DNA from 2 places in the Faecalicatena contorta genome. Region 2 is predicted to be linked to the other one. Evidence: a T-box and tRNA genes for the amino acid it is inferred to sense, from the RefSeq annotation. Region 2 holds a T-box; the other holds one or more tRNA genes.

Region 1 (4,427 bases), 500 kb from region 2:
TTATTGAAATGGCATCTGCCGCGGGGATCACTCTGATTCCAAGAGAACAACGGAATCCTTTGGCCGCCACCACCTTTGGTGTGGGAGAACTGATCAAAGATGCCGCAGAAAAAGGATGCCGCAATTTTATCGTCGGGATCGGCGGAAGTGCAACCAACGATGGCGGAATCGGCATGCTCCAGGCACTTGGATATGAATTTCTGGATGAGAACGGACTTAAATCAGGCCAAGGCGCCCAGGCCCTTGCAGGAATTTCCAGCATCCGCAGCGACCACGTCTTCCCATGGCTGTCCGAATGTACTTTTCAGGCCGCCTGCGACGTAACCAATCCCCTTTGCGGTAAAAACGGCGCCACATACATATACGGCCCGCAAAAAGGCGTTACTGAAGAGATGAAGCCCTTACTGGACGCAGCCATGGATCATTTTGCCCAAATCACCGCTGACACCTTTGGCGTCAGCCACGCCGCCGCCCCCGGAGCCGGAGCAGCCGGAGGACTCGGTTTTGCCCTCCTCAGTTACCTGAATGCCCGTCTTACCCCCGGCATTGACCTGATCTTGAGTGCAGTCCGCCTGGAAGAAGAAATGAAAACCGCAGACATCGTAATCACCGGAGAAGGCCGCCTTGACCACCAGACTGCCATGGGCAAAGCCCCCGCCGGAGTGGCCGCCCTCGCAAAAAAATACGGCGTCAAAGTTCTCGCATTCGCCGGGAGCGTTACCCCAGATGCCCGGGCCTGCAACAGCGCCGGAATAGACGCCTACTTCCCCATAGTACGTGGAATTACCACCCTGGAAGAGGCCCTCATCCCAGAAAATGCTGCCCAAAACCTTACAGACACCACAGAGCAGGTCTTCCGCCTCATAGAGGCACTGTCAAACGAGAGATACTAATAAAAAGGGACTGCTATATGGAAGATTTACATAGGGCAGACCAGCTGCACATCTACAAACCAACCGCCAAGTCATGCCCATATGCCGCCCCCGCCTGTTCCGCGTCCGAAGTGTCGGCTTTCCCGCCCGGATGCCGCTCTCGGGCGGCTTTTTAAAAAATTTTCACTGCAATCATCGCAATCCCCAGCACAGACAGAACAATTCCCGTGGCCCGGTTCAGGACCTTCGCCGGGGCTTTATTCGCAAATTTAGCTGCTAATCTCGCGCCAACCAAAGTAAACAAAATACATAACACGAGGGCAGGTATATCCGGCAGCCCGCCGCTGATTGAAAAATGGGATATGGCGCCTGTAAAAGCCGTAAATGCCATGATGAAAACACTCGTCCCCACCGCTGTCTTCAATTCATATCCAAGTATACTTGTCAGCATCAGAAGCATCATCATGCCACCGCCTGCACCAATAAATCCACAGATAAATCCGATCACGATTCCGCACAGAATTGACTGGATAATTTTTGTCCTGGCGCTTTTTTCCTCCTGCTTTTCTTTTGTCGTCATAACCGGTTTTACTATAAACTTAATACCCAGAAGCAGGGTCATAAAGACAGAAAAGCTTCCCATTGTCGTATTCGGAACCAAAGAAGCGATATAACTGCCGAACAGGGTAAATACCAGGACTGTTAGGAGCATCACGATCCCGTTTTTGATATCCAGGTTCTTATGTTTCCCATATGTATAAGCAGAAACTGCCGATGCGAGCACATCAGATGCCAGTGATATTCCCACCGCCTCATATGCATCAAATCCCAGAAAAGTAATCAGCATGGGGGAGATCACCGCCGCTGCAGAAAGCCCCGCCAACCCCGTTCCGATCCCGGCGCCCATTCCTGCCGCCAGACAGACAAGTATCTTCACTGTCATCATTCCTCACCTCGTTTCATGGTCTCCAAATTACTTGATATACGGTAGAGAATCTGATCAAACATCTGCCTCTCTTCACTCGTAATTCCCCTGAAAACGCTCTTCATAACCCGGGCCTGAGCCTCCAGCGCCTTTTCAAGCGGCCCGGCTGCCTCCTTTGTAACCTGCAGATGGCTGATCCTCCGATCTTTATCATCTTCCCTGATTAACAGCGCCCCTCTTTTCACCAGTAATTCTACTGCCTTAGATACATAAGATTTGGCTATATGACGGTACTCCACGATATCTCTGGCCGTATCGTACTGAGGATTATTGTGAAGAAATAAAAGTACATCCACTTCCACTTTACTCATGCCGTACCCGGCTGCAACCGCATTGATGCTTCCGCTGTACAGCTTATTGAATTGATTTGTAATGGATAAAAATTCACTTATAGAAATCATCATCCTGCCTCCTGATTTATTAATTAAACTGTTCCTTTTTAAATCAAATATAGTTCTTTTAAGAACAGTTCTCTGATGAACTATATTATCATAAAACAAAAATTTGTCAATTGATTTTAAAATAATAGACGTTTTAAAAAAAACAGTTGAAATTCGAGAAAAAAAGAGATATAATAATCAAGGTTCGTCTGACGAACCATTGGCTGGAATAGCTCAGTAGGTAGAGCACTTCACTCGTAATGAAGGGGTCGTCGGTTCAAGTCCGATTTCCAGCTTTCGTAAAAAAGGCCGCAAACCCCGGGGTTTTTAAGGAGGATGCGACTTTTTTTGCTATCTTTTTTTATCGAATGTATTTTCGAAAAACACTCATAAATCCTTAAAAATACCGAGAAATCCTGAGAAGTTTTAGTCAAAATTTAGTCAGAATTAACGACTTCCACGCCTTATATTTAGAGTTGTTGCGCTGTATTGTGAAAATTTTTTTAGTCAAGACACGTAAATTTATCGATCATACTCGCGAGGATTTTTATATTATGAGGAGCTATTATTTCCATTTTTTCTAGTTATTTTTTATCCTTATCATTTTAGGGAATTATATGCTTGTTTACACCACATACTATATCTGCTATGTTTAGAAGATTATTATCCATGTTTTCCACTACGTATGTAGTCGGTGTAAACGGTATATAGTTCCCTCATTTTATAATTATTTTAAAGGTACACTTTATGAATAAGAATATAAAACTATCATTAAAGGAAGAAATGGAGAAACAGGCTCTTAAAATAGAGAAGGAAGTTATGGATAGCCCCTATGTAAAGGATCTTGAAGTAACTGATAAGATGAATTCTGATCTCCTACAAAAAATACAAAATATTAATAAGGCTCCATCATCTCAGCCCACTAAAAGCTAACCTACTCATCAATCCATCTTCTTCCGCGAAATAGGAGCCACGAGATCCGCAAAGACTTCGTGGCTCTCATTTTATACTTTCCTGCCAACAATGGTATCCAATGAAACTTTGAAAACATTAGCCAATCCTACCAGTTCATAGATATCAGGAATCCTTTTCCCGGTTTCGTAATTGGATAGCGTTTGTCTGCTCATACAAAGCTTTACGGAAATCTGCTCTTGAGTCATGCCAGATTCTTTTCTGAGCTTTTTAATGTTATTTCCGATAGTATTCGACATCATAGTTTCACCCCTCCTTATAGCAGTATATTAGCAATTCTTATAATAGCAGATATGCTATTTTTTTGCAATAAGCACCCTATTCGTAACAGTTAAAACAGTGATTGGTTTGTGGTATAAAAACACCAGAAACACGCCATTTTTAGCCAGTATTTCTCTTTCTGAAGTACTGATTTCTACTAAACATTTTGTTGCATTTCATAAGGTAAATGCTGAAATATAATTTGAAATTTTTATTGCAACTCCCCCTCAAATATGTTAAAATTATTTTAAGAAAGGAACCCCCACTAAGTTCCTTTCAGACATAGATTAAGCCCGGAACCCTGAACCGGGCCATTATTTTACTTCAATATTCTCTTGATCGCTGCCTGTAGCCTTGCATGCCACGGAGCCTTACTCTGCCAACTAAAGCAAGGCATGTCCTTCCCATTATTTGCCTTGTAAATACTGTTCAGTACGGTCATTTCATCCTGGTGTGACAGCGGGTGGAACTCTTTCCCGTCAAAATAGATTACCGGCCCTTTGCCGTCTACTGTGTAAAAACATTGCATAGTTGTTTCTCTCCCTTCGTTTTTGGTTTCTTTTTTGTCAGTTGCTGCATTTTCTCCGTCTGTCAGACGGCTCTTAAAATCATCCCAGACACTCTCATTCCCAGGCAACCAGCCATACCATCCGGGGCAACTCTTACCGCACACATCCCAGTGACGTACTACACGCTCCGCAGGTATACCATACCGCTGCATCAGGCTTTTGGTCAGACTTACTGCATTATCAATTGTCTTATCAGCAATCTTTCCGTCTACGGAACACAACTCAATGCTGATGGAATTGGAGTTAGTACAGAGTCCAAATAAATTCCCTCCGTAGTCTACTCCTACCGCCCATGCCGTGTTATTAAGTGATACAACCTCGTAAACATCGGACTCATCTACAAATAAGTGTGCTGATGCTCCCCTGTCGGCATCACGAAAATAGTTCG
Region 2 (4,427 bases):
TCTGTACCCTCGCAATGACAGGCATTGCTTCCTTCTACACTGATCTTTCCTGCGTGGCATTCACAGTTACAGTTATACATACATTCTACTGCCTTACAGTCGATACAGCTGCAGTCTGAAGCCTTACCATTTACATCGCTGTAGCTGTTTGAATAGCTGTTGGAATAACTGTTAGAAGAGCTGTCATTCTTTCTTTCCTGGAAACTGTCGCAGCATGTCTCTCTGGGAGTTTTTGCGTTGCTTCCTCCTACCTCGATTTTGTCAAGGTCACATAAAAACTGCTTATTGTGCACACATGTCTGCACGGTACATTTTAATTCTGGCATGATCATACCTCCTTCTTATTAATAAAATCAGTATCATTATGCCCTGCCGCCCTTTGGATTATTCCTGTTTTACTACCTCACGGACTGTCTTTTCGGCAATTTCACTGGAAACAGAAGCAACAAATTCATCCAAGCTCTTCTGACCCTCGTCGCCGGCAAATCTGCTTCTCACAGATACAAGCCCATTCTCTTCTTCCTTTGCGCCTGCCACAAGCATATAGGGGATTTTCTGCATCTGGGCTTCCCGGATTTTATAACCAATTTTTTCGGCCCGGGTATCCATTTCAGTTCGGATCCCGGATTTATTCAGAACTTCAAATACTTTTCTGCCATAATCCATATATTTGTCGGATATCGGAAGTACCCGAACCTGAACCGGAGCCAGCCATGTCGGAAATGCGCCCGCGAAATGTTCAATAAGAATCCCAATAAACCGTTCTATGGAGCCAAATGCAACGCGGTGGATCATAATCGGCCTGTGCTTTTCGCCGTCAGCGCCGGTATACTCCAGGTTAAAGCGGAGCGGCAGCTGAAAATCAAGCTGAATGGTTCCACACTGCCATGTCCTTCCTATGGAGTCCTCCAGGTGGAAGTCGATCTTTGGTCCATAAAACGCACCATCGCCCTCGTTCACCACATAGGAAAGACCAAGATCATCCAGCGCGCCCCTGAGCGCATCTGTTGCCATGTCCCAGTCTTCATCGCTTCCCATGCTGTCTTCCGGACGTGTAGATAGTTCCACATGGTACTTAAACCCGAACAGACTGTATACTTCGTCGATTAGCCTGGCAACATCTTTAATCTCATCACGTATCTGTTCCGGCATCATAAAGATATGAGCATCGTCCTGGGTAAAACACCGTACCCTCATCAGACCATGGAGCTGTCCGGACTTTTCGTGCCGGTGAACCAGACCCAGCTCTCCCATCCTCATGGGCAGATCACGATAAGACCGCGGCTCCGACTGATAGACCAGTATACCTCCCGGGCAGTTCATCGGTTTGATCGCAAAATCTTCTTCATCGATCACCGTTGCGTACATATTATCCTTGTAATGATCCCAATGGCCGGAAGTCTCCCAAAGATGACGGCTGAGCATGATCGGGGTGGATATCTCCACATAGCCGTTCCTTTGATGTATCTCGCGCCAGTAATCCAGAAGCGTATTCTTTAAAACCATTCCTTTTGGAAGGAAAAACGGAAAACCAGGGCCTTCATCCCTCATCATAAAAAGGCCAAGTTCTTTTCCCAGCTTTCTGTGGTCACGCTTCTTCGCCTCCTCCAGCATGGCCAGATACTCATCCAGCTCTGCCTTTTTCGGAAATGCAGTCCCGTAGATCCGCTGCAGCATCTTATTCTTTTCGCTGCCCCGCCAGTAAGCTCCGGCCAGGCTTGTCAGCTTAAAAGCTTTTACCGGTTTTGTCGTCATCAGATGCGGCCCTGCACATAAGTCTGTAAACTCGCCCTGTGAATAAAAACTGATCACAGCATCATCCGGAAGATCTTCAATTAATTCTACTTTATATGGTTCTCCCTTTTCTCTAAAATATGCGATTGCTTCTGCCCTCGGTTTTGTAAATTGTTCGATAGGCAGCGCTTCTTTCACAATTTTTTTCATTTCCGCTTCGATTTTATCAAGATCATCCGCTGTGAGCGGTGTTTCACGGTCAATATCATAATAAAAACCGTCTGCCACGGAAGGTCCGATTGCCAGCTTTGTATCCGGATATAATCTTTTAACGGCCTGTGCCATAATGTGTGAAGCGGTGTGCCAAAATGCACTTTTTCCCTTCTCATCCTGAAACGTGAGAATATTCAGATCACAGTCACTGTCAACCACAGTCCGCAGGTCTGCTGTTTCTCCGTTTATTTCTCCGGCTGTTGCTATGCGTGCAAGCCCTTCACTGATATCAGAGGCTATTGCGATCACGGACTTGCTGCCCGCGTATTCTCTCTCTGAACCGTCTTTTAAAGAAATCTTCATTTTCTTTTCCTCCTAATACATTATTTAAAATTTTTTATTATAGAATATAAAAAATCCCTTTCCACAGAAAACTGCAGAAAGGGACGAGTCTATAAAGTTCTCGCGGTTCCACCCTATTTGTGCTGGTATACTGATACCAGAACCACTTTATTCATGATGATAACGGAATCACCGGACTGTTTTCAGCCACTCGGAGGTAGTTTTCAAATGCTTCCGAAACAGGGAGTTTTCAGCCTTGGCTCCCCTCTCTGGCGCTCTTCCACACTCTACTCGTCTCGTCTGCGTGTTATTATTATGTTTCCATCCACGTCAGGTAATTTCACAAAGTACGACTACAATGTCTGTGGGAGATACCAATTCCTCTCCGCCCGCCATTGCCGTTAATCTTGTTTTTCGTGATTCACCTCTCCCCTATAGAGGTGGGCTTATCTTGTTGAATCTAAACTCATTATAACATCACGGTTATTTTTGTCAACCATATTTTCTATATCTAATCCGGCCGTATTTCCAGCAATTTTCGGGTGCCTGATTTTCATGAATGCTCCGAATAGCAGCCTTGTCAGCGGTCCTGCTGCAAACAGATTCCAAAGCAGTGCCATGGGAAAATTCTTCAGCAGTGTCCCTGCCCAGATGGCCGGCAGCTGGCTCACGGGTGCATGCCCCAGGATAATATTAAACAGTATGGATGCCGCCAAACTCATGGTAGGACACATAATCAAAACTGTACATCCGGACATCATAAGTGTCATATAAAATGGATTATCGATTTCAGGACGAACGATTTTTCCGGCGAGCTTGCGTCCAACTCTGTTTCCCCACAGATTTGAAAAGATAAACACAAGGATCCACATATACGAAACTTCTATAAGCGCCTCCAGAAAAACGTGATTTGTCATATTGCTGAAACTGCCTGCCATTGTATGATACCCCTGTTTAATTGCAACATTGTATACTTCCATACCATAAGCCATGGTTATGGACATGAATGCCCCATATAGAATCCGCTGAAATTTTGTTTTTGGCATAATAAGCCCTCCTTCTCATATTTCTTGTCCTGCATTATTCTGCAGATATAAGAAAAAGGCGTATAATCTTTGAATTTACACTCATAGACTACGCCTTAAAGACTTATTTCTATTGGTATCATATGCCATATATACGAATATGGGGATTATGGCCTTTTTCTTCATTCCATTTCTATTTTAACAGATTTTTTTATTTTGTCAAAGCACTGTTTTAATTTTTTATTGTTTTGGATCCAATGCTTTTTATGTTACTGCCGTATCTTTATCCAGAGAACTGCAAAAAATTCCCTCACAAGATAATTCAGCAGCAGAACCGGATTTGAGCCTGCTGCGATTCCCTTAAGGTTTGTGAAACCTGCCTTTTTCCCAATCAACAGCGCGCGGTACAGATGGAAATTATTAGTCACAACTGCAGCCGGCTGTTCCAGATCTCCAATCATCCTGCCGCTATTTTTCATGTTTTCCCAGGTGGATGTGGAACTGTCCTCCTGAGAAATTCTGTTCCTGTCAATCCCCTGCTGTTCCAGATACACGGCCATTGCCTCCGCTTCTGTTATGTCCTCGCCTTTCCCCTGCCCTCCGGATACAACTGCCTTTGTCTCCGGATACTGCTCCAGGTAAACCAATGCAGCGTCCAGTCTGCGTTTCAGGGAATTTGTAATTTGGGTTCCTCTTACCTGTGCTCCAAGAATGATAATACAGGGCACCTCTTCTTTGGTCCTTCTCAGCATGGCCCTGCAGATCCAGGCCTCCGTATAGAGAAAGACAGCCCAGCAGATCAGCACAATGACGGACAAAAGCTGTCCGGCGGTTCCTCCCGGATCAAGATAGGCCAGTAGCAGGTGCAGCGCCCCGGCAGCAGGCCAGAACAGAGAAAAGGTTGAGGCCCATTTTCTTGTGTACAGATACATCACCAGATAATACATGATGCAAAAAACTCCGGTTATCAAATAATAAATTCTCATTAAGTTCTCCCAGTTATAATCAGATATTCAAAAATCCTCCGGCTTCCGTGCCCAGAGGATTTCTTTTACAATATACTGCCGAAGTATGCCGCCCCGCTTCATAGTCTAGGCGTTCTTACCACAGCAC

The links. A T-box is a leader RNA that pairs with one kind of tRNA and senses whether it is charged. The one in region 2 lies ahead of thrS (threonine--tRNA ligase), so its partner is inferred to be a tRNA-Thr.
Region 1: it encodes a tRNA-Thr, which carries the amino acid that the T-box ahead of thrS (threonine--tRNA ligase) is inferred to sense. The anticodon was not compared.

The regions. Positions count from the first base shown of each region.
Region 1 covers NZ_BQNQ01000001.1:3,190,779-3,195,205, forward strand. The annotation lists gene MWG26_RS14230 (glycerate kinase family protein) at 1-893, shown strand, start outside; gene MWG26_RS14235 (sulfite exporter TauE/SafE family protein) at 1,045-1,815, opposite strand; gene MWG26_RS14240 (MarR family winged helix-turn-helix transcriptional regulator) at 1,815-2,258, opposite strand; tRNA gene MWG26_RS14245 (tRNA-Thr) at 2,461-2,533, shown strand; gene MWG26_RS14250 (hypothetical protein) at 2,985-3,170, shown strand; gene MWG26_RS14255 (helix-turn-helix transcriptional regulator) at 3,242-3,451, opposite strand; gene MWG26_RS14260 (peptidoglycan recognition protein family protein) at 3,790-4,427, opposite strand, start outside.
Region 2 covers NZ_BQNQ01000001.1:2,688,496-2,692,922, forward strand. The annotation lists gene MWG26_RS11980 (DUF1540 domain-containing protein) at 1-326, opposite strand, end outside; gene thrS (threonine--tRNA ligase) at 385-2,310, opposite strand; T-box leader at 2,387-2,601, opposite strand; gene MWG26_RS11990 (DUF2798 domain-containing protein) at 2,736-3,335, opposite strand; gene MWG26_RS11995 (YdcF family protein) at 3,584-4,300, opposite strand; gene MWG26_RS12000 (SEC-C metal-binding domain-containing protein) at 4,406-4,427, opposite strand, start outside.